One region of the Telluria sp. ZB4P36 genome, then DNA from elsewhere that is predicted to be linked to it. Evidence: predicted binding sites of a transcription regulator. Region 1 holds the regulator's gene; the other holds the start of a gene.
What was found. Region 1 encodes LexA, which represses DNA repair genes until DNA is damaged. Its sites were predicted from a motif close to ACTGTATNNNNATACAGT; they were not measured.
Positions count from the first base shown of each region.

Region 2: AC56LK_RS15255 (putative DNA modification/repair radical SAM protein) is a predicted target of LexA. The motif match lies at 7,055-7,072, and genes of this name have one in related genera.

Region 1 covers NZ_JCASIE010000001.1:334,637-344,930, forward strand. Annotated here, with positions in the region: gene AC56LK_RS01600 (bifunctional diguanylate cyclase/phosphodiesterase) at 1-701, opposite strand, end outside; gene AC56LK_RS01605 (inorganic phosphate transporter) at 823-1,833, opposite strand; gene AC56LK_RS01610 (DUF47 domain-containing protein) at 1,869-2,495, opposite strand; gene AC56LK_RS01615 (replicative DNA helicase) at 2,586-3,971, opposite strand; gene rplI (50S ribosomal protein L9) at 4,088-4,540, opposite strand; gene rpsR (30S ribosomal protein S18) at 4,580-4,870, opposite strand; gene priB (primosomal replication protein N) at 4,907-5,197, opposite strand; gene rpsF (30S ribosomal protein S6) at 5,226-5,618, opposite strand; gene AC56LK_RS01640 (DUF6289 family protein) at 5,886-6,104, shown strand; gene lexA (transcriptional repressor LexA) at 6,260-6,892, shown strand; gene AC56LK_RS01650 (tetratricopeptide repeat protein) at 6,944-7,678, opposite strand; gene AC56LK_RS01655 (cystathionine gamma-synthase family protein) at 7,781-9,019, opposite strand; gene purF (amidophosphoribosyltransferase) at 9,028-10,294, opposite strand, start outside.
Region 2 covers NZ_JCASIE010000011.1:76,802-87,095, forward strand. Annotated here, with positions in the region: gene AC56LK_RS15235 (HDOD domain-containing protein) at 1-231, shown strand, start outside; gene AC56LK_RS15240 (putative bifunctional diguanylate cyclase/phosphodiesterase) at 239-2,452, shown strand; gene AC56LK_RS15245 (SEL1-like repeat protein) at 2,465-4,009, shown strand; gene AC56LK_RS15250 (M16 family metallopeptidase) at 4,179-6,944, shown strand; gene AC56LK_RS15255 (putative DNA modification/repair radical SAM protein) at 7,085-8,314, shown strand; gene AC56LK_RS15260 (UdgX family uracil-DNA binding protein) at 8,311-9,765, shown strand; gene AC56LK_RS15265 (TorF family putative porin) at 9,925-10,294, shown strand, end outside.

The DNA.
Region 1 (10,294 bases):
ATGGCGCCGCTGCCGCGCGTCACCGCCACGAAACCATGCTCGCGCAGGATGGGCTCGGCGTAGTGCTGGGTGAAAAACGCCGGCAAGACGGTGATCAGGACGATGCCGTCGAAGCGCTCCTCGGGCGACAGCAGCGGGCGCGACAAGGCCACCACTTCGCGGCCGGTCAGCTGGCCGTCGAGCGGGCCGCTCAGGTAGAGCCGGTCGCCATCGGCACGCTGCTGCTCGATGAAGTAGGGCTTGTCGCCGAAATACCTGCCCACCGCGAACGGGTGCGTGCTGGTCGTCACGATCCCCTGGCGGTCGATCAGGGCGACGGCAGACATATACTGCTGGGAAAAAATTCCGGATTCCATGGTGCCTGCCAGGCTGCTGCGGTAGCCGGATGTGACCCAGTTGTGGCGCAGCAGCAGCAGCAGGCGGTCGGTCTCGGCGATCGAGCGCCGGGTGCGGGTGACCAGGCTCTGCGCATAGGCGTCGGCCTGCTGTTCGATCTCGGCCACGCGCTCGCGGCGCTCGAGCTCGATGTCGCGCAAGACGTAGCCCCACCAGGCGGCCGCGGCGACCAGGGCGGCCGCCGGCCAGACGAGCAGCATCGACACCCGCCGGCGCAGGAAGGCCAGGAAGGGGCGTAGCGGGCCGAGCGCCCCGAGACCGTTCGAGGTTCCGGCCGGCATGGTCTTGTCGACACGCGGATTCATTGAGCCTCCGGTACGGCATGGACAGCGGCGGATTCAGTATAACCCGCGGGACGGCGCCGCCAGTCCGCTACGGGGGCAAAAAAAAGCCCGGCAATGCCGGGCTTCCAGAGAGCAGACGCTCTTACATGATGTGGGTGCCGATCCACCAGGCGATCGCGGCCATGAAGGCCGATGCCGGGATGGTGAAGATCCAGGCCCAGACGATGTTGCCGGCCACGCCCCAGCGCACCGCCGACATCTTCTGCGAGGCGCCCACGCCGACGATCGCGCCGGTGATGGTGTGGGTGGTCGAGACCGGGATGCCGAAGAAGCTGGCCATCAGCAGGGTCATGGCGCCGCCGGTCTCCGCGCAGAAGCCGCCCACGGGCTTGAGCTTGGTGATCTTCTGGCCCATGGTCTTGACGATGCGCCAGCCGCCGAACAGGGTGCCGAAGGCGATCGCGGCGTAGCACGAGATGATCACCCAGGCCGGAGGCAGCGCATCGTCCGGGCTGGTGACGCCGGCGGCGATCAGCAGCATCCAGATGATGCCCATGGTCTTCTGGGCGTCGTTGCCGCCGTGGCCGAGCGAGTAGCCGGCCGCCGAGGCCAGCTGCAGGCGGCGGAACCAGACGTCCACCTTGCGCGGCGTCGACTTCACGAAGATCCATGAGACCATCAGCATGATGGTCGAACCCAGGATGAAGCCCATCAGGGGCGCGACGACGATGAACACCACGGTCTTGATCAGGCCGGCGGAGATCAGCGCGCCGGTACCCGACTTGGCCACCGCGGCGCCCACCAGGCCGCCGATCAGCGCGTGCGAGGACGAGGACGGGATGCCGTAGTACCAGGTGATGATGTTCCAGGTGATTGCGCCGACCAGGGCCCCGAAGATGACGTAATGGTCCACCACGTGCGGATCGATGGTGCCCTTGCCGATGGTCTGGGCCACTTTCATGCTGACCACGAAGATCGCGATGAAGTTGAAGAAGGCCGCCATCGCCACCGCGTGGTGCGGCTTCAGCACGCCGGTCGACACCACGGTGGCGATCGAGTTCGCCGAATCGTGGAAGCCGTTCATGAAGTCGAACACCAGTGCCAGCAGCACCAGCATGCCCAGCACGTAAATGCTGATGTTAATAGTTTCCATGTTTATTCTTGTTGTGCGCGTGGCGCTGTTGTCCGTTACGCGTTCTCGACGATGATGCCTTCGACGATGTTCGCCACATCTTCGCAGCGGTCGGTGACGGTCTCGAGGATCTCGTAGATGGCCTTCATCTTGATCAGGTTGCGCACGTCCGGCTCGTCGCGGAACAGCTTGGACATGGCGGCGCGCATGACGTGGTCGGCGTCCGACTCGAAGCGGTCGATCTCTTCGCAGATGGCGACGATCTTCTGGGCGTTGCCCATGTCGTGCAGCAGGCCGACGGCTTCCTGGACCTTCTTGCAGGCCGACAGGCACAGCTCGGCCAGGCGCGCGGCTTCCGGGGTCACCGCGTGCAGGTCGTACAGCGAGACGGTCTGGGCCGCGTCTTCCATCATGTCGAGGATGTCGTCCATGCGGGTGATCAGCTTGTGGATGTCGTCACGGTCGAGCGGGGTGATGAAGGTCTTGTGCAGCAGGTCGACGCATTCGTAGGTGATCTTGTCCGCCTGCTTCTCGATGCTTTCCACGGCGTGGGTGCGGTTTTCCAGGTCGTCGAAGTTGGTCATCAGGCCAACCATCTCTTGCGCACCCTTCACGCACAGTGCGGCGTGCTGGTTGAACAGGTCAAAAAACTTGCCCTCCTGGGGCATCAGGCGTCCAAACATATTGTTCTCCGTTGTGAATCTCTGGGGACTTCGAAACCGCTGCCACGGCTGGCAGCGGCGTAAGGTGGTGAATCCGCGGCTTGTTGAAACTTAATCGCCCTGGTAGACGCTCAGGTTGCCGCTGTAGTTGCCGAACTTGGTATAGGAGCCGATCCAGGTAAGGCGAATCGCCCCGATCGGGCCGTTACGCTGCTTACCGATGATGATCTCGGCGGTTCCTTTATCGGGCGAGTCGGGATTGTAGACCTCGTCGCGATACAGGAAGATGATCACGTCCGCATCCTGTTCGATAGCGCCGGATTCGCGCAGGTCGGACATGACGGGGCGTTTGTTGGGGCGCTGTTCCAGCGAACGGTTCAGCTGGGACAGTGCGATGACGGGGCAATGCAGTTCCTTGGCCAGGCCCTTGAGCGAACGCGAGATCTCCGAGATCTCGGCCGCGCGGTTGTCGCCCGGCTGGCTGCCCTGCATCAGCTGCAGGTAGTCGACGATGATCAGGCCGAGCTTGCCGCACTGGCGCGCCAGGCGTCGTGCCCGTGCGCGCATCTCGATCGGGTTCAGCGCCGGGGTCTCGTCGATGTAGAGCTGGGCATCATTCATTTTCTGAATGGCGTGCGTCAGGCGCGGCCAGTCCTCGTCGTTGAGGCGGCCGGTACGCAGGCGGTGCTGGTCGAGCTGGCCGACCGAGCCGAGCATACGCATGGCCAGCTGGGCGCCGCCCATCTCCATCGAGAACACGGCCACCGGCAGGCCGGCTTCGATCGCGACGTTCTCGCCGATATTGACCGAAAACGCGGTCTTGCCCATCGACGGACGGCCGGCGACGATGACCAGGTCGCCCGGCTGCAGGCCCGAGGTCATGCGGTCGAGGTCGATGAAGCCGGTCGGCACGCCGGTGATCTCGCCCTGGTTCTCGCGCGAATACAGCTCGTCGATGCGTTCGACGACCTGGGTCAGCAGCGGCTGGATCGGGTTCCAGCCCTGCTGGCCGCGGGAACCGGTTTCGGCGATCGCGAAGATCTTCGACTCGGCTTCGTCGAGCATCTGCTTGACTTCCTTGCCCTGCGGGTTGAAGGCATTGCCCGAGATCTCGTCGGCGACGGTGATGAGCTTGCGCAGGATGCCGCGGTCGCGCACGATCTCGGCATAGCGGCGGATGTTGGCCGCCGACGGCGTGTTCTGCGCCATCGCGTTCAGGTACTGCAGGCCGCCCACTTCCTCGGCCTTGCCGAGGTTGTTGCAGGCCTCGTAGACCGTGATCACGTCGGCCGGCTTGCCGGCGTTGATCAGGCGGACCATCTGTTCGAAGATGATGCGGTGGTCGTAGCGGTAGAAATCGTCCGCGTTCATGAAGTCGGCGATGCGGTCCCACGCGGCATTGTCGCGCAGGAGGCCGCCGATGACGGACTGCTCTGCTTCGATGGAATGCGGCGGGATGCGCAGGGAATCGACTTGCGGATCGGCTGGGGAATTCATGGCGGGCATTATACCTTTTCCGGTCACACGGCTGACATAATTGGCGAGAATTTCCGGCAATAAAAAAGCCGGGCGAACCCGGCTTTTTCATTTATACAACAACTGCTTACATCAAATTAAGCAGCTTCGCCGACGACGGCGATGGTGATTTCCGACACGACGTCGGTGTGCAGCGCGACGGCGACCGGGAATTCACCGGTGGTCTTCAGCGGGCCGGTCGGCAGGCGAACCTGCGACTTCTCGACCGGGAAGCCTTGCTTGCTCAGGGCTTCGGCGATGTCGAAGTTGGTGACCGAACCGAACAGACGGCCGTCCACGCCCGCCTTCTGGGCGATGGTGATGGTCATGCCGTTCAGCTTGTCGCCTTGTGCCTGGGCAGCGGCCAGCTTTTCGCCAGCTGCTTTTTCCAGTTCGGCGCGCTTGACTTCGAACTCGGCCACGGCGGCCTGGGTGGCGCGGCGCGCCATCTTTTGCGGGATCAGGAAGTTACGTGCGTAACCGTCCTTGACCTTGACGACGTCGCCCAGGTTGCCGACGTTAACAACTTTTTCCAAAAGGATAACTTGCATGTTCTTTTCTCCAGGATGTTCTGAACTGTACGACGCGAATTAAGCGTTGTGCAGGTCGGTGTACGGCAGCAGCGCGAGGTAGCGTGCGCGCTTGATGGCGGTGTCGACCTGGCGCTGGTAGTGCGCCTTGGTGCCGGTCAGACGTGCCGGCATGATCTTGCCGTTTTCCTGGACGAAGTCCTTCAGGGTGTCGACGTCTTTGTAATCGACCTGTTCCACGTTCGCAGCGGTGAAGCGGCAGAACTTCTTGCGCTTGAACAGCGGGTTTTGCTGTTTGCGCTTCTCTTTGAGCTTAGCTTTGTTTTTGTCGAACTTTTTACCGAATGCCATTTCGAGGCTCCTGTATCTAATCTAAATTGCGCTGCGTTATGCAGCACTGAAATCAATGATGTGAAACACCAAGGCTTTGCTGTTGCGGTTTTTCCTGGCCAGGAATCCTTCGAAGCGGTAGGCGGCACCGAGTTCGGCGCTTTCCAGCCTGCCTGAAATCTCGCCCGCGCCGAGCGCAGGGATTTCAAACGCGACCTGCCTTGCCACTCCGGCCTCTACCTGCTGCGAATCGTGCATCAGGATCGCGCCCACGATGGGGACGCCGGCCGGGGTATAACGCAGTACGTCACGCTCCGCGATGGTCGCGATGAGCTGGAACCGGTTCACTGCGCTCTATGAATTCCCGAGAAAAAACTCAGGCAGCTGCGGCCGGGGCAGCGGCAGGAGCTGCTGCTTCTGCGCGGTGGCTCTTGGCTGCGTCTTCGCGCTGGACCGACTTCATCATCGGCGACGGTGCGGTTTCGGCCTTCTTCATCTTGACGGTCAGGTGACGCAGGACGGCATCGTTGAACTTGAATGCGGTTTCCAGCTCGACCAGGGTCTCGTTGTCGCACTCGATGTTCAGGCAGATGTAGTGGGCTTTCGGCAGCTTCTGGATCTGGTAAGCCATCTGGCGACGGCCCCAGTCTTCCACGCGATGGATGTTACCGCCGCGGCTGGTCACCGTGGTCTTGTAACGCTCGATCATCGCCGGGACTTGCTCGCTCTGGTCCGGGTGGACGATAAAAACGATTTCATAATGACGCATGCAACACTCCTTAAGGACGTTTAAACAAATGCCCACCTCGGCGTCAAGACGAGTGTGGGAAGGGAAAGCCGGCTATCGTAACACGATCCCGGGCTCGAGGACAAGCGGAAGGGACCAAGTGCTGCAGTCCCGGCACCGCTATGCACATTGCATTAAATACAATAATGTGAATTTTCACCGGTCGATTGTTTCATATGGGGTGCTAGTATTTACTCGCCGGACAACGGTCCGAGCACATGAGTTACCTCAATAACGATCGGAGACAAGATGAAGTTGAAAAGGATTTATCTCGGCGTCGCCGCCATCCTCGTATCGGCGGCTGCCTACGCCTATCCTGGCTATACCACGACCCTGACCTATTATTCGGACGCGACCTACACGACTGAAGTGGGCACCCGCACCTTCACCTGCCAGGGCCGCTGGGTCCAGGTCGGCGAGCGCACCGACTTCGGCGTGGTCACCAACGAAGAAGCCTGCGGCTGGTAATCGCCCGGCCGGGGCCGCTGCTTGCAGCGACCCCGGCCCTGAGTTGAAAATCCAACGTCAACGAAGTTTTTCGAGAAAATTTCGGAATCCCCTTGCGTCTTGCGAAATACTGTATAAAAATACAGTCTGGTCATACAACTATCCAGCCGCACGACATGCTCAAGCTCACTGCAAGGCAAGAACAGATCCTCAACCTGATCAAGGAAGCGATCGAAAACACCGGCTTCCCGCCGACCCGCGCCGAAATCGCGGCCGAGCTGGGATTCAAGTCGGCCAATGCGGCCGAGGAACACCTGCAAGCCCTGGCGCGCAAGGGTGCGATCGAGATTTCGCCGGGCACCTCGCGCGGCATCCGCCTGGTCGGCGCCTCGGTCGAGCAGGTCCCCATGGTCCCGGCGGCCCTGATGATGTCGCTGCCGCTGGTCGGCCGCGTGGCCGCCGGTTCGCCGATCCTGGCCCAGGAACACGTCGAAGCCACCTATTCCGTCGATGCCGCCATGTTCTCGGCGCGCCCCGATTTCCTGCTGAAGGTCAAAGGCTGGTCGATGCGCGACGCCGGCATCTGCGACGGCGACTTCCTGGCGGTCAAGAAGATCGACAGCGCCAAAAACGGCCAGATCGTGGTGGCCCGCCTGGGCGAGGAAGTGACCGTCAAACGCTACCGCAAGACCGGCAACCTGGTCGAACTGCTGCCGGAAAACCCGGACTTCAAGGTGATCCAGGTGACGCCGGAAGACGAGTTCGCGCTGGAAGGCCTGGCCGTCGGCCTGATGCGCAGCTGGCACTGAGGCCTGCCATGAACGCTTCGGCGGCAAGCCGCCGAAGCGTTCAATCGCGTCTTATTGGATCTTCTTGTCCGCCCAGTGCGAATCCTTCTTGGCGGACTTCACCATCTTGTTGTGCTCCGCCACATAGGCCTCGGTTGCCGAGCGCCAAGCCGCGAAATCCGCCAACACCAGCTTCGAGCTGACTTTCGCTTCCTCGCTCAGGTTTTCCTGGAGCTGCTTCAGGTAGGCGGTCGACTGCTCCGTTTCTTCCTTGTTCATCAGCTTGGCGATATCCGCCGGGATACGCTGGGTCAGCGGCATGGCCGCGTTCAGGTTGGTCACGTATTTGTTGTAGCAGTCCTGCCATGACTGCACGGCCGCACCGATGCGGTCGATATCCGCGTTAACCTTCGACATCGCCGGAATGCGCGGCGTGGTGCAGCGGTATTCGCCCGATTTCAGGTCTTCGCCGTCATAGCCCTTGATCCAGTAATCGATTTCCTTGCGGCGCTTGACGCGCTGGTCCATCAGTTCCAGCGAGGCGACCGCGACCTTGTTGCCCTTGGCGGCAGCCTTCTTGAACAGCGCCTCGGCCTTGGCCTCGTCCACCTGCCCCGCTTCGCCGTACCAGTACATCTGGCCGAGGGCCTGTTGCGCCTCGGGATTGCCGGCATTCGCCAGCTTGGTATAGATCTTCAACGCACCCGCGTAATCCTTCTTCGCGAACAGGGCATTGGCGTCTTCCAGCTCGCCGGCAAAGGCGGCACCGCACAGCAGCAGGGATGCAAGGAACAGCTTGGTCTTCATGGGCAGGTGAGGAATAAGGAATAAGAAAGCCCATGATAGCGGTAATCGGCCGGCGTGCTCAACCGCTGAAACAAAACGGCAGCCCAAAGGCTGCCGGTGTCATTACGCGTCGAGCGCCTGGCGGAAGTCCGCCAGCAGGTCGTCGGTATCTTCGATGCCGACCGATACCCGGATCAGGGACTCGGCGATGCCCATGCTGGCGCGCCGCTCCGCCCCCATCTCGAAGAAGATCGTGTGCGCCACCGGGATCACCAGGGTACGGGTGTCGCCCAGGTTGCTGGCCGGGATGCCGAGCTTGAGGCGGTTCAGGTAGTCGAAGCAGTCGATGTCCTCGCGCAGCTCGAAACTCAACAGCGAGCCAGCCGCGCGGAACAGCTCCTTGGTGATGCCATGCTGCGGGTGCGAGGCCAGGCCCGGATAGTGAACGGCCGCCACGCGCGGATCGGCTTCCAGCATCTGCGCCAGCGCCAGCGCGTTGGCGCTGGTGCGTTCCATGCGCAAGGCCAGCGTCTCGGCGCCGACCGCGATATGGTGCGCCGCTTCCGGCCCGAGGGCAGCGCCGAAATCGCGCAAGGCCTTGGCGCGCAGCTGGGCCAGGCCCTGGTTGGCGGCCGGCTGCTTGCGGAAGTTCGCCGCGATGTTCGGGTAGGCGCTCCAGTCGAACAGGCCGGTATCGGTCAGGGCGCCGCCCAGCGCATTGCCGTGGCCGCCGATCGACTTGGTCAGCGAATTCACCACCAGGCCCGCGCCCACCGCCTTCGGGCGGAACAGGTAGGGCGTGGTCATGGTGTTGTCGACCACGTAGAGGATGCCGCGCTCGCGGCACAGCTGGCCGATGCGCGCCAGGTCGGCGACCTGGGTGCGCGGATTGGCGATGGTTTCGACGAAGACCATGCGCGTGTCCGGGGTCAAGGCCGCTTCGACATTGGCGACATCGGTCGCGTCGACGAAGTCCACCGCGACGCCCTGTCCCGCCACCGTCTGCCACAGGCTGTTGGTATTCCCGAACAGGAAGGAGGACGAGACGATATGGTCGCCCGCGCGCAGCAGCGCCTGGAACAGCGCGCCGATGGCGCCCATGCCGGTGGCGAAGCACAGGGTGCCGACGCCGTCTTCCATCTTGCTGATCTTGTCCTCGAGCGCGCTCACCGTCGGGTTGCCCTGGCGGCCGTAGCGGAAGCCCGGTTCCTTGCCCTGGAAGACCGCGGCCAGCTGGCGCGCATCGTTGTAGCCGAAGGCTACCGAGGTGTGCACCGGCTTGTGCAGCGAACCCTGCTCGACCGCCTTGCGGCGGTCGTTGTGCAGGATGGTGGTCGTGAAACCGTACTTCCGGTCGCTCATGGCTGGCCTTACTCCGCCGTCGCCGGGGTGTTGAGGTTCAGCTGGGTGCGCACCGGATCCTCGATCTGGTTCTGCTTCGGGTTATGGCGCGCGGTTTCCTGGCGGTCCAGGTATTCCGGGGTCACGTCGCCGGTCACGTAGACGCCGTCGAAGCAGGAAGCCTCGAAGTTCTTCAGGGCCGGGTTGACGTCCGAGATGGCGCGCTTGAGCGCATCCACGTCCTGGTAGACCAGGCGGTCGGCGGTGATCTCGGCGCAGACTTCCTCGACGGTGCGGCCATGGGCGATCAGCTCGTCGCGGGTCGGCATGTCGATGCCGTACACGTTCGGGTACAGCACCGGCGGCGCGGCCGAGGCGAAGAACACCTTGCGGGCGCCGGCGTCGCGCGCCATCTGCACGATCTCGCGGCTGGTGGTGCCGCGCACGATCGAGTCGTCGACCAGCAGCACGTTCTTGTCCTTGAACTCGGAGGCGATGGCGTTGAGCTTCTGGCGTACCGACTTCTTGCGCATCCCTTGCCCCGGCATGATGAAGGTGCGGCCGATGTAGCGGTTCTTGATGAAGCCTTCGCGGTACTCGACGCCGAGCTTCAGGGCCAGCTGGATCGCGGCCGGGCGCGAGGAATCGGGGATCGGCATGACCACGTCGATCTCGCCTTCCGGGATCTCCTGGCGGATCTTGTCGGCCAGGTATTCGCCCATGCGCAGGCGGGTCGCGTACACCGAGGCGCCGTCGATCACCGAATCCGGACGGGCCAGGTAGACGAATTCGAAGGCGCAGGGATTCAGCGACGGGTTCTCGGCGCACTGGCGCTCGTACAGCTTGCCGTCGTTGTCGATGAAGACCGCCTCGCCCGGCGCGATGTCGCGCACGAAGCGGAAGCCCAGGCCTTCCAGCGCCACCGATTCGCTCGCCACCAGGTATTCGGTGCCCTGCTCGGTTTCATTGATGCCGAGGCACAGCGGACGGATGCCGAAGGGATCGCGGAAGGCCAGCATGCCGTGGCCGGCGATTTGGGACACCACCGCATAGGCGCCGCGCACGCGGCGATGCACGGCGGACACCGCCTTGAACACCGCATCGGTGTCCAGATTGTAGCCGTCGGCCGCTTCCTGGATTTCGTGGGCCAGCACGTTCAGCAGCACTTCCGAATCGGAATCGGTGTTGATGTGGCGGCGGTCGTTGCGGAACAGCTCTTCCTTGAGCTCGGCCTGGTTGGTCAGGTTGCCGTTGTGGGCCAGGGTGATGCCGAACGGGGCGTTGACGTAGAAGGGT
Region 2 (10,294 bases), on a different contig from region 1:
CGCGAGGTGCTGACCCATCTGTTCTCGCCGGTGAAGAGCACCAAGGACGGCGCCCACCATGGCCTCGGCCTGTCGATCGTCCACAGCCTGGTCAAGAAGCTGGGCGGCCACATCGCCTGCCGCAGCGGCCGCAGCGGCACTGCATTCGAAATTCTCCTGCCGGCGTGGTCCGGCGCCGGCACCGCCGCGACTCCGGTCGCGCTGCCGGCCCGCGCGCTGGGCTCTGCATAAAGTCATGATGAACGCGCACAACGCAATGTTCGAGCCGGCTGCCTACAGCCCGTCGCTCGACACCGACAGCCAGCCGCGCCTGCTGCTGGTCGACGACGAGCCGCGCCTGCTCTCGTCGCTGTACGAGCTGCTGCGCGACCGCGGTTACCAGCTGACCACCGCGTCTTCCGGCAGCGAGGCCCTGGCCCACCTGTCGCGCCTGCGCTTCGACCTGGTCCTGCTCGACCTGCGCCTGCCCGACATCGGCGGCCACGAGATCATGGACTTCATCAACCAGAAGGGCATCGACGCCGACGTGATCGTGATGAGCGGCGAGGTCGGCATCGACGCGGCGATCGGCGCGCTCAAGCGCGGCGCCTACGACTACCTGCGCAAGCCCTATGCCCGCGAAGAGCTGCTGGCCACGGTCGCCAACGCGCTCAAGGGCCGCCGCCTGGCGCTCGAGAACCAGCGCATGGCCAACCAGCTGGACGCCTCCGAGAAGATGTACCGCTACCTGGTGGACTCCTCGCCGGACATCATCTACACCCTGAACCACGAAGGCCGCTTCACTTTCGTGAACGACCGCGCCTACCAGCTGCTCGGCTACTCGCGCGACGAACTGCTCGGCAAGCATTATTCCGTGCTGGTGCACGAAGAAGACCTGGAGCGCGCGCGCTACGTCTTCAACGAGCGCCGCGTCGACGAACGCGCCTCGCGCAACGTCGAGCTGCGCCTGAAGTGCCGGAACGGCACCGGCAGCGGCAACGACCGCACCTTCAACACCACCCTGATGACGATCTCGCTGAACGCGATCGGCATGCACGTGCCCGACCAGGAAGTGAAGAAGCTCGAGTTCTTCGGCACCTACGGGGTGGCGCGCGACATCACTGACCGCAAGCGCGCCGAAGAAGTCATCTCCTACCAGGCCTACCACGACATCCTGACCGACCTGCCGAACCGCATCCTGTTCAAGGATCGCCTGGGGCTGGCGGTGATCCAGGCCAAGCGCAAGAAGACCGAGCTGGCGGTGATGTTCATCGACCTGGACCGCTTCAAGCTGGTCAACGACACCCTCGGCCACGTGAAGGGCGACGAGCTGCTGCAGCAGGCCGCCACCCGCCTGAAGGGCTGCCTGCGCAAGGGCGATACCCTGGCGCGCCAGGGCGGCGACGAATTCACCATCGTGCTGCCGGAACTGCGTGACCGCGACGATGCGCGCATGGTCGCCGACAAGTTCCTCGAGACCCTGCAGGAGCCGTTCGACCTCGACGGCCACGAGGTGCACATCTCGGCCTCGATCGGCATCGCGATCTACCCGACCGACGGCGAATCGATCGACGAGCTGCTGCGCCATGCCGACATCGCCATGTACCAGGTCAAGGCCCAGGGAAAGAACGGCCACAGCTTCTACCATACGTCGATGCTGGACATCTCGCACCAGAAGATCGCCCTCGAGCAGGCCCTGCGCCGCGCGCTCGAGCAGGACGAGCTGGAGATGTACTACCAGCCGCAGATCGACGCCCTGACCGGCCGCATCGTCGGCGCCGAGGCGCTGATGCGCTGGAACCACCCGACCCGCGGCCTGCTGTCGGCCGGCGAGTTCCTGCCCTTCGCCGAAGAGAACGGCCTGATGCTGCCGATCTCGGACTGGATGATCGGCGCGCTGTGCCGCGACATGCTGCAATGGAATGCCTCGGGCACCGACCACGTGCGCCTGTCGCTCAACCTGTCGCCGCAATACCTCGACCGCGGCGATTTCTTCGAGAAGATGCGCAATGCGCTGGTGCGCTACGGGATCGCGCCGGGCCAGATCGAAGTCGAGATCACCGAGAACATCTGCATCCGCAATCCGCAGTACGCGATCGAACAGCTGAACAAGCTGTGCCAGCTCGGGGTGTCGGTGGCGATCGACGACTTCGGCACCGGCTATTCGTCGTTGTCCTACCTGCACCGCTTCCCGATCCACACGGTCAAGATCGACCAGTCCTTCGTGAAGGAAATCCACGAAGAGGGCGGCCACTATCCGGTGATCCTGGCGATCATCTCGATCGCGCGCGGCCTGGGGCTGAACCTGATCGCGGAAGGCGTCGAGACCGAAGAGCAGGCGCGCTACCTGCGCTCGAACGGCTGCATGACCATGCAGGGCTACCTGTACTACCGCCCGATCCCGCTGGGTGAATTCATGAAGTCGCTGCGCACCCAGCCGACGCTGTTCGGCCTGCGCGCAATCCAGGCCTGACCGGAACAGGCCATGCTCGACATCCCGGCACCAGCCAGCGATACGGAAGGCCGTTACAGCGCCGAGTTCCTGCGCGTCAAAGGGATGGCCGAGCGCGGCGTGCCGACCGCCCAGCACAGCCTGGGCTTCATGTACGCCAGCGGCCAGGGCGTGGCGCAGAACTACGAGCTGGCAGTCGCCTGGTACCGCATGGCGGCCAGCGCCGACCTCGAACTGGCCCAGTACAACCTCGGCGTGATGTACCAGAAGGGGCAGGGCGTGGCCCAGGACTACGGCCAGGCCGCCTATTGGTACCGCCGCGCCGCAAGCCAGGGCTACGCGCCGGCGCAGTACAACCTGGGCTGGCTGTTTGCCAAGGGCCAGGGCGTGCCGAACGACGTGCAGCAGGCGCTGCACTGGTTCAGCCAGGCCGCCGACCAGGGCGAGCCGGGGGCGCAGCACAACCTCGGCATGATGTACGAGACCGGCAAGGGCGTGCCGCAGGACCAGGATGCGGCGACCGCGTGGTACCGCCGCGCCGCCGAGCAGGGTTATGCACGCTCGCAGTTCAGCATTGCGCTGCGCAGCAGCGGCGCCCAGGCAGTCGACTGGTTCCGCAAGGCCGCCGAGCAGGGCTACGCGCCGGCCCAGTTCAACCTCGGCCTGCGCTACGACAAGGGACAGGACGTCGGCCAGGACAGCGAGCGTGCCATCCTGTGGTACGGGCGCGCCGCCGAACAGGGGCATGCCAGCTCGCAGTTCAACCTCGCCCTCATCCACGACAGCGGCCACGGCGTGCCGCGCGACGAAGCGCTGGCCCTGCACTGGTACCGCCGCGCGGCCGAACAGGGCCACGCCGGCGCCCAGGACAACCTCGGCGTGCGCTACGAGCACGGCCAGGGCGTCGATCGCAATCCGGCCCAGGCCGCGCACTGGTACCGCCAGGCGGCCGAGCAAGGCATGCCGTCGGCGCAGTACCACCTCGGCCAGCTGTTCGACGCCGGCAACGGCGTCCCTAGCGATCCCGAACAGGCGGCGCGCTGGTACCGCCAGGCGGCCGAGCAGGGCCACCTGCGTGCCCAGTTCGACCTCGGCCTGCGCTTCGAGGCAGGCGTGGGCGTGGCGCGCGACGACGCCCAGGCGCTCGAGTGGTACCGCCGCGCCGCCCACCAGGATTACGCACCGGCCCAGTACATGGTGGGCGCGCTGCTGGACCGCGCCGAACACGCCGATCCGCGCGAAGCCACCGACTGGTTCCACAAGGCCGCCGACCAGGGCCACGCGCTGGCACAGTTCGAGCTCGGCCTGCGCCACGACTGCGGCAAGGGCATCGAGCGCGATTACGAAGCGGCCCACTTCTGGTACCTGTGCGCCGCGCGCCAGGGTCATGCGCGGGCGCAGTTCAACCTCGGCGTGATGTATTCGGCGGGGCAGGGCGTGCAGCGCGACCTGGTCGAGGCCTATGGGTGGCTGCAGCGCGCCGGCGGCGCCGGCGTGGCGGCGGCGTCGGGCTACCTGAAGAAAATCTCGGCGCGCATGGAGCCGCACTTGCTGGCGCAGGCGCAGGGCTTCGCCTGAGCGCGCAAGCGCCTGTATGTATCCAAATTTTCTGGCGTCAGCTCAGCGATTCCTGTAGGGTGGTCGTTTGTCATTCAGGCCACTGGCCTGAATGACTGCCGACCGCGCGTTCAACCAGCGCGTGATTCGACGGGACGCATACATACAACAACCTGTCCACGAGACGCCCATGAAAAAACTCGCTCTACCTCTCCTGCTCGGTCTCGCAGCCGCAGCAGCGCTGCCTACCCACGCCGCAGCACCGGCCACCTCCGCCAAGTCGACCGTTTTTGACCGCAAGGCCTACAGCATCGAGCACAAGAAATTCGTGCTGCCCAACGGCCTGACCCTGCTGGTCCACACCGACCACAGCGTGCCGGTGGTGGGCGTGAACATGTGGTACCACGTCGGTTCGCGCAACGAGAAGCGCGGCAAGACCGGCTTCGCCCACCTGTTCGAGCACTTCTTCTTCAACGGTTCCGAGAACTACCCGCACGGCTTCCGCGAGGCGATGGACGACCTCGGCGCGAACAACCGCAACGGCACCACCAACACCGACCGCACCAACTTCTTCGAAGACGTGCCGGTGTCGGCGCTCGAGCGCACCCTGTTCCTGGAATCGGACCGCATGGGCTTCCTCGGCAACTACATCTCGAAGGAGATGCTGGAGCGCGAGCGCGGCGTGGTGCAGAACGAGAAGCGCCAGGGCGAGAACCAGCCGTATGGCCGCGTGCGCATGGAAATCTCGGCCAAGATGTACCCGTACTCGCACCCGTATTCGTGGTCGACCATCGGCTACATGGAAGACCTGCAGGCCGCCTCGCTGGACGACATCAAGGAGTGGTACCGCACCTACTACGGCCCGAACAACGCGGTGATCTCGCTGGCCGGCGACATCACGCCGGAACGCGCCTATGAGCTGGTGAACAAGTACTTCGGCGCGATCCCGCCGGGCCCGCCGCTGCCGCGCACCGAGAAGTGGATCCCCCAGCTGGACCGCAACATCCGCGACGAGATGGAAGACCACGTGCCGCAGGTGCGCATCTACCGCAGCTGGCACACCTCGTCGTGGAAGGATGCCGACACCCAGCGCCTGAACCTGCTGGCCGGCGTGCTGGCCGGATCGAAGAACGCACGCCTGGACAAGCGCCTGGTGTACGAAAAAGGCATGGCCACCGGCGTCTCGGCCTATGTGAACGATGCGGAACTGGGCGGCACCTTCAACCTGTCGGTCACCGTCAAGCCGGGCGTCGACCCGATGGAAGTGGAACGCGAGATGGAGCGCGTGGTCGCCGAGCTGCTTGAGAAGGGCCCGACCGAGGCTGAACTCAAGCGCGTGAAGACCCGTGACCTGGCCGATTTCGCCCGCAGCCTGGAGCGCGTGGGCGGCATGGGCGGCCGCAACGACGTGCTGGCCGAAAGCCAGACCTACGGCGGCAAACCGGACGCCTACCTCGACCGCCTCGAGCTCTTCGCCACCAGCAGCCCGGCCGACGTGAAGACGGCCGCCAACCGCTGGCTGCGCGCCAACCACTACACCATGACGGTGCGTCCCTCGGCCAAGCTGGCCGCAGCCAAGTCCACCCTGGACCGCAAGAAGCTGCCTGGCCTGGGTGAAGCGCCCGACGTGAAATTCCCGGCGCTGCAGCGCGCCCAGCTGAAGAACGGCCTGAAGGTCGTGCTGCTGGAACGCCACTCGGCCCCGATCGTCAACGTCTCGCTGGCGGTCGATGCCGGCGCGGCCTCGGACACCGCCGCCAAGGCCGGCGCCGCCTCGCTGGCGCTCGACCTGCTGGACAAGGGCACCAAGACGCGCGACGCCTTCGCCCTGTCGGACGCGCTGGAAAACCTCGGCGCGCGCCTGAGCACCGGTACCGGCCAGGACCAGTCGCTGGTGCGCCTGCAGGCCACCTCCGCCAACCTGGCGCCCTCGCTGGCCCTGATGGCCGAAGCCGCGCTGGCACCAAGCTTCCCGCAAGACCAGTTCGCCCTGTCGAAGAGCCGCCGCATCGCCGGCATCGCCCAGGAAAAGGCCCAGCCGAACAGCCTGGCCCTGCGCCTGGTGCCCTCGGTGCTGTACGGCGCGGACCACGCCTACGGCAAGCCGGCTTCCGGCTTCGAGGGCAGCGTGCAAAGCCTGACCCGCGACGACCTGATGGCATGGCACGCCACCTGGTTCAAGCCGGGCAGCGCCACCATCGTCGTCGCCGGCGATACCAGCATGGACAAGCTGCTGCCGGCGCTGGAAGCGAGCTTCGGCAAGTGGCAGCAGGGCACGGCACCGAGCAAGAAGATGACGACCGTGCCGGCGACCCAGGGCAAGCGCCTGATCCTGGTGGACAAGCCGGATGCGCCGCAGTCGACCATCGTCGCGACCCACGTCTCGCATGCCTATGGCCAGCCGGAAGACCTGGCGATAGAACCGGTGATGGTGAACTTCGGCGGCATGGCGACCTCGCGCCTGAACCGCAACCTGCGCCTCGACAAGCACTGGAGCTACGGCACCCAGGCACGCCTGACGGAAGTGCGCGGCCAGCGCCCGTTCTACATCATCGCGCCGGTGCAGACCGACAAGACAATCGAAGCGATGCGTGAAGTGCAGAAGGAACTGCGCGGCGTGGCGGGCGAGCGTCCGCTGGTGGGTACCGAGTACGAGAGCATCATGCGCAGCATGACCTCGCGCCTGCCGGGCCGCTATTCCACCCTCGCCGCCCTCGAATCGGCCGGCCTGGAGACCGTGAACCTGGGCCTGGCCGACGACTACTGGAGCAAGTACGCGTCGAACGTGCGCGAACTGACCCCGCAACAGCTGGCGGCCGCGTCGTCCAAGTTCATCAAGCCGGACGAGGTGGTGTGGATGGTGATCGGCGACCTGCGCAAGATCGAGGCAGGCGTGCGCTCGCTCGGTTGGGGCGAGGTGACGGTGGTGGATGCGGACGGCAAGCCGCTGCGTTGATCCACTGAGCTTGTTGTCTTGGAAAGCCCGGTCCGGTGACCGGGCTTTTTTACATCTCGTCCCGGCTTTGAACCGTGCAAACGGCCCTGTGCATACGCGCGCGATAGTATACTGTATGCCCATACAGTTCGGGGCGTGCGATGGAACTCAAGGACAAACTGGAAATCCTGGCCGATGCCGCGAAATACGATGCGTCCTGCGCCAGCAGCGGTGCGCCGAAGCGTTCGTCCGAGGACAAGGACGGCTTCGGCGCCACCACGGGCATGGGCATCTGCCACAGCTATACGCCGGACGGCCGCTGCGTCTCGCTGTTGAAGATTTTGCTCACCAACTTCTGCATCTACGACTGCCAGTACTGCATCAACCGCCGCACCTCCAACGTGCCGCGCGCCCGCTTCTCGGTCGAGGAGGTGGTCAAGCTCACCCACGATTTCTATGTCCGCAACTACATCGACGGCCTGTTTCTGAGCTCGGGCATCATCCAGTCGGCCGACTACACCATGGAGCAGCTGGTGGCCGTGGCGCGCCAGCTGCGCGAAGTGCACGGCTTCCGCGGCTACATCCACCTCAAGACCATTCCGGACGCCGACCCGCTGCTCATCGAAGAAGCGGGGCGCTGGGCCGACCGCCTGTCGGTCAACATCGAGCTGCCCACCCACGACAGCGTGACCCGCCTCGCGCCCGAGAAAAGCGTCCACACCATCAAGCTGGCGATGGGCTCGATCCGGCGCAAGCTCGACGAAAAGGCCGAGGAGCCGAAGTCGCCCAGCTTCGCGCCGGCCGGCCAGAGCACGCAGATGATCGTCGGCGCCGACGCCAGCGACGACCACACCATCCTCAACACGGCCGAGACCCTGTACGGCAGCTATAAGCTGAAACGGGTGTACTACTCGGCCTTCAGCCCGATCCCGCAAAGCCCGAAAAGCGTGCCGGCGGCGCCGCCGCCGCTGCTGCGCGAGCACCGCCTCTACCAGGCCGACTTCCTGCTGCGCGGCTACGGCTTCACGGCCGGCGAGCTGGTGCCCGACGCCGGCAACCTGGCGCTCGACGTCGACCCCAAGCTGGGCTGGGCGCTCAGCAACCGCGAGCACTTCCCGCTCGACCTGAACCGCGCCGACGAAACCATGATCGCGCGCGTGCCGGGCATCGGCATCCGCAACGCGAAACGCATCGTGGAGCTGCGCCGCCTCCGGCGCATCCGCTGGGAAGACCTGTCGCGCCTGCGCTGCAGCATGAAGAAGCTGGCGCCCTTCATCGTCACGGCCGACTACAAGCCGGTGCAGGGCGCGGCCAGTTCCCACCTCCTGCGGCGCCACCTGGCCGACGCGCCCGAGCAGATGAACCTGTGGCCGGAATTGCAGGCCGCATGATCCAGGCGCCACAGGTGGCGGACTTCGGAGAATGGCGCACGGCCGCGCGCGACTTGTTGCGCGCCGGCGTGCCGCCCGAAGCGGTCAACTGGGGGGCGCCCGAGGGTGGCGACCTGTTCTCGGGTGCGCCGACGGAGGACGAGCGGCAGCATAATGCCGGCATCACAACACAAGCAGCGCATCTGCCGCCGCATGTGCCACGTTCCTTGCTCGAGATACTGCAGCAAGCCGCTTGCTTCCGTGCGCCCGACCGTTGGGCTTTTCTCTACCGCGTGCTGTGGCGCTGGACGCAGGGCGAGCACGACGTGCAGTCGCCCGCCGACCCGGACGGCAGCCGCCTGCACGGCATGGTCAAGGCGGTGCGCCGCGAGGAGCACGACATGCATGCCTATATCCGATTCCGCGAGCGCCCGGCCGATGCCGGCCCGCCGCGCTTCGTCGCCTGGTTCGAGCCGCGCCACGACGTACTGCCCCAGGTGGCCGAACATTTCGTCGCCCGCATGGGCAAGCTCAGCTGGATGATCGCCACGCCCGAGGCCAGCGTGCTGTGGGACGGCCAGACCCTGCACAACACCGGCCCCCTGATGTCGAGCGCCGCCGACCTCGACGACGCCGGCGAAGCGCTCTGGCTCACCTATTACCGCAGCATCTTCAATCCGGCCAGGGTCAACGCCCAGCTGATGCAGAGCCACATCCCCTCGCGCTTCTGGAAGAACCTGCCGGAAGGCGCGATCGTGCCTTCGCTGGTGAGCCAGGCCGAACTCGGGGCGCGCAAGATCGGCCAGGTGCAGGCGGTGGGACGGCGCAGCGGCGCCACCATCCCGATCAGCGCCGACGCCGCGCAGCCGGACCGCGAGCAGCCCTCCAAGCTGGACGAGTGCCGGCGCTGCGAGCTGTGGCAATACGCCACCCAGGCGGTCGGCGGCGAAGGTGCAAAGCGGGCGCAGATCATGGTCGTCGGTGAACAGCCGGGCGACCAGGAAGACCTGGCGGGCCAACCCTTCGTCGGGCCGGCCGGCAAGCTGCTCGACCGCGTGTTCGCCCAGGCCGAAGTCGACCGCAAGACCATCTACCTCACCAATGCGGTCAAGCACTTCAAGTGGGAGCCGCGCGGCAAGCGCCGCCTGCACAAGACCCCGGTCCAGCGCGAGATCGAGGCTTGTCACTACTGGCTCGAGAAAGAGCTGGCCGCGGTCAAGCCGAAGGTGATTGTGGCCATGGGCGCGACCGCGCTCAAGTCCGTGATGCGCAAGGCCACCGTCAAGCTCAAGGACACCCTGGGCAAGCCGATCCGCCACGACGGCTGCTGGGTGGTGACCATCTACCACCCCTCCTACGTGCTGCGGGTGCCGGACGAAGCGGCCAAGCAGGAAGCCTTCTCGGTGATGGTGACGGGCCTGAAGCTGGCGCACGAGCTGCTGGAGCGCCCCGACCTGCCCGAACCGGACTGATATCGCCGGAATTGCTGAGTGTTGCGCCAAGGACGCACGGAAGTAAAAATCTCGTTATCGAACACTTCACAATCGCGTGAATATTCACATTTGTCTCGTAATATTTCCGTACGGAATTAATTCTTGGCCTCCTGCCTTCCGACGGACCTACGAGACATCATGATTTCATCCCTTCGCCGGCTGCTGCCGGCTTCCCTGCTGCTGCTGGCCATGCCCACCGTCCAGGCCGGCGGCCAGGAAGCCGCCCCGGCTGCCACCGTTACCACCACCCTTACCGCGGCGTCCCAATACGTCTCGCGCGGGATGCGCCAGACCTGGGGCAAACCCGCGCTGCAGGCAGGCCTCGATGTCGTCCATCCGAGCGGCTGGTCGTTCGGCACCTGGGCCTCGACCGTCAGCGACCGCTTCATCGAGGGCGGCCGCGCCGAATGGGACCTGTACGGCGGCTACGCCGGCACGGTCGGGCCGGTCGGCTACAGCCTGACGGCGATGCATTACCGCTATCCGGGCGCCCGCATCGGCGCCACCG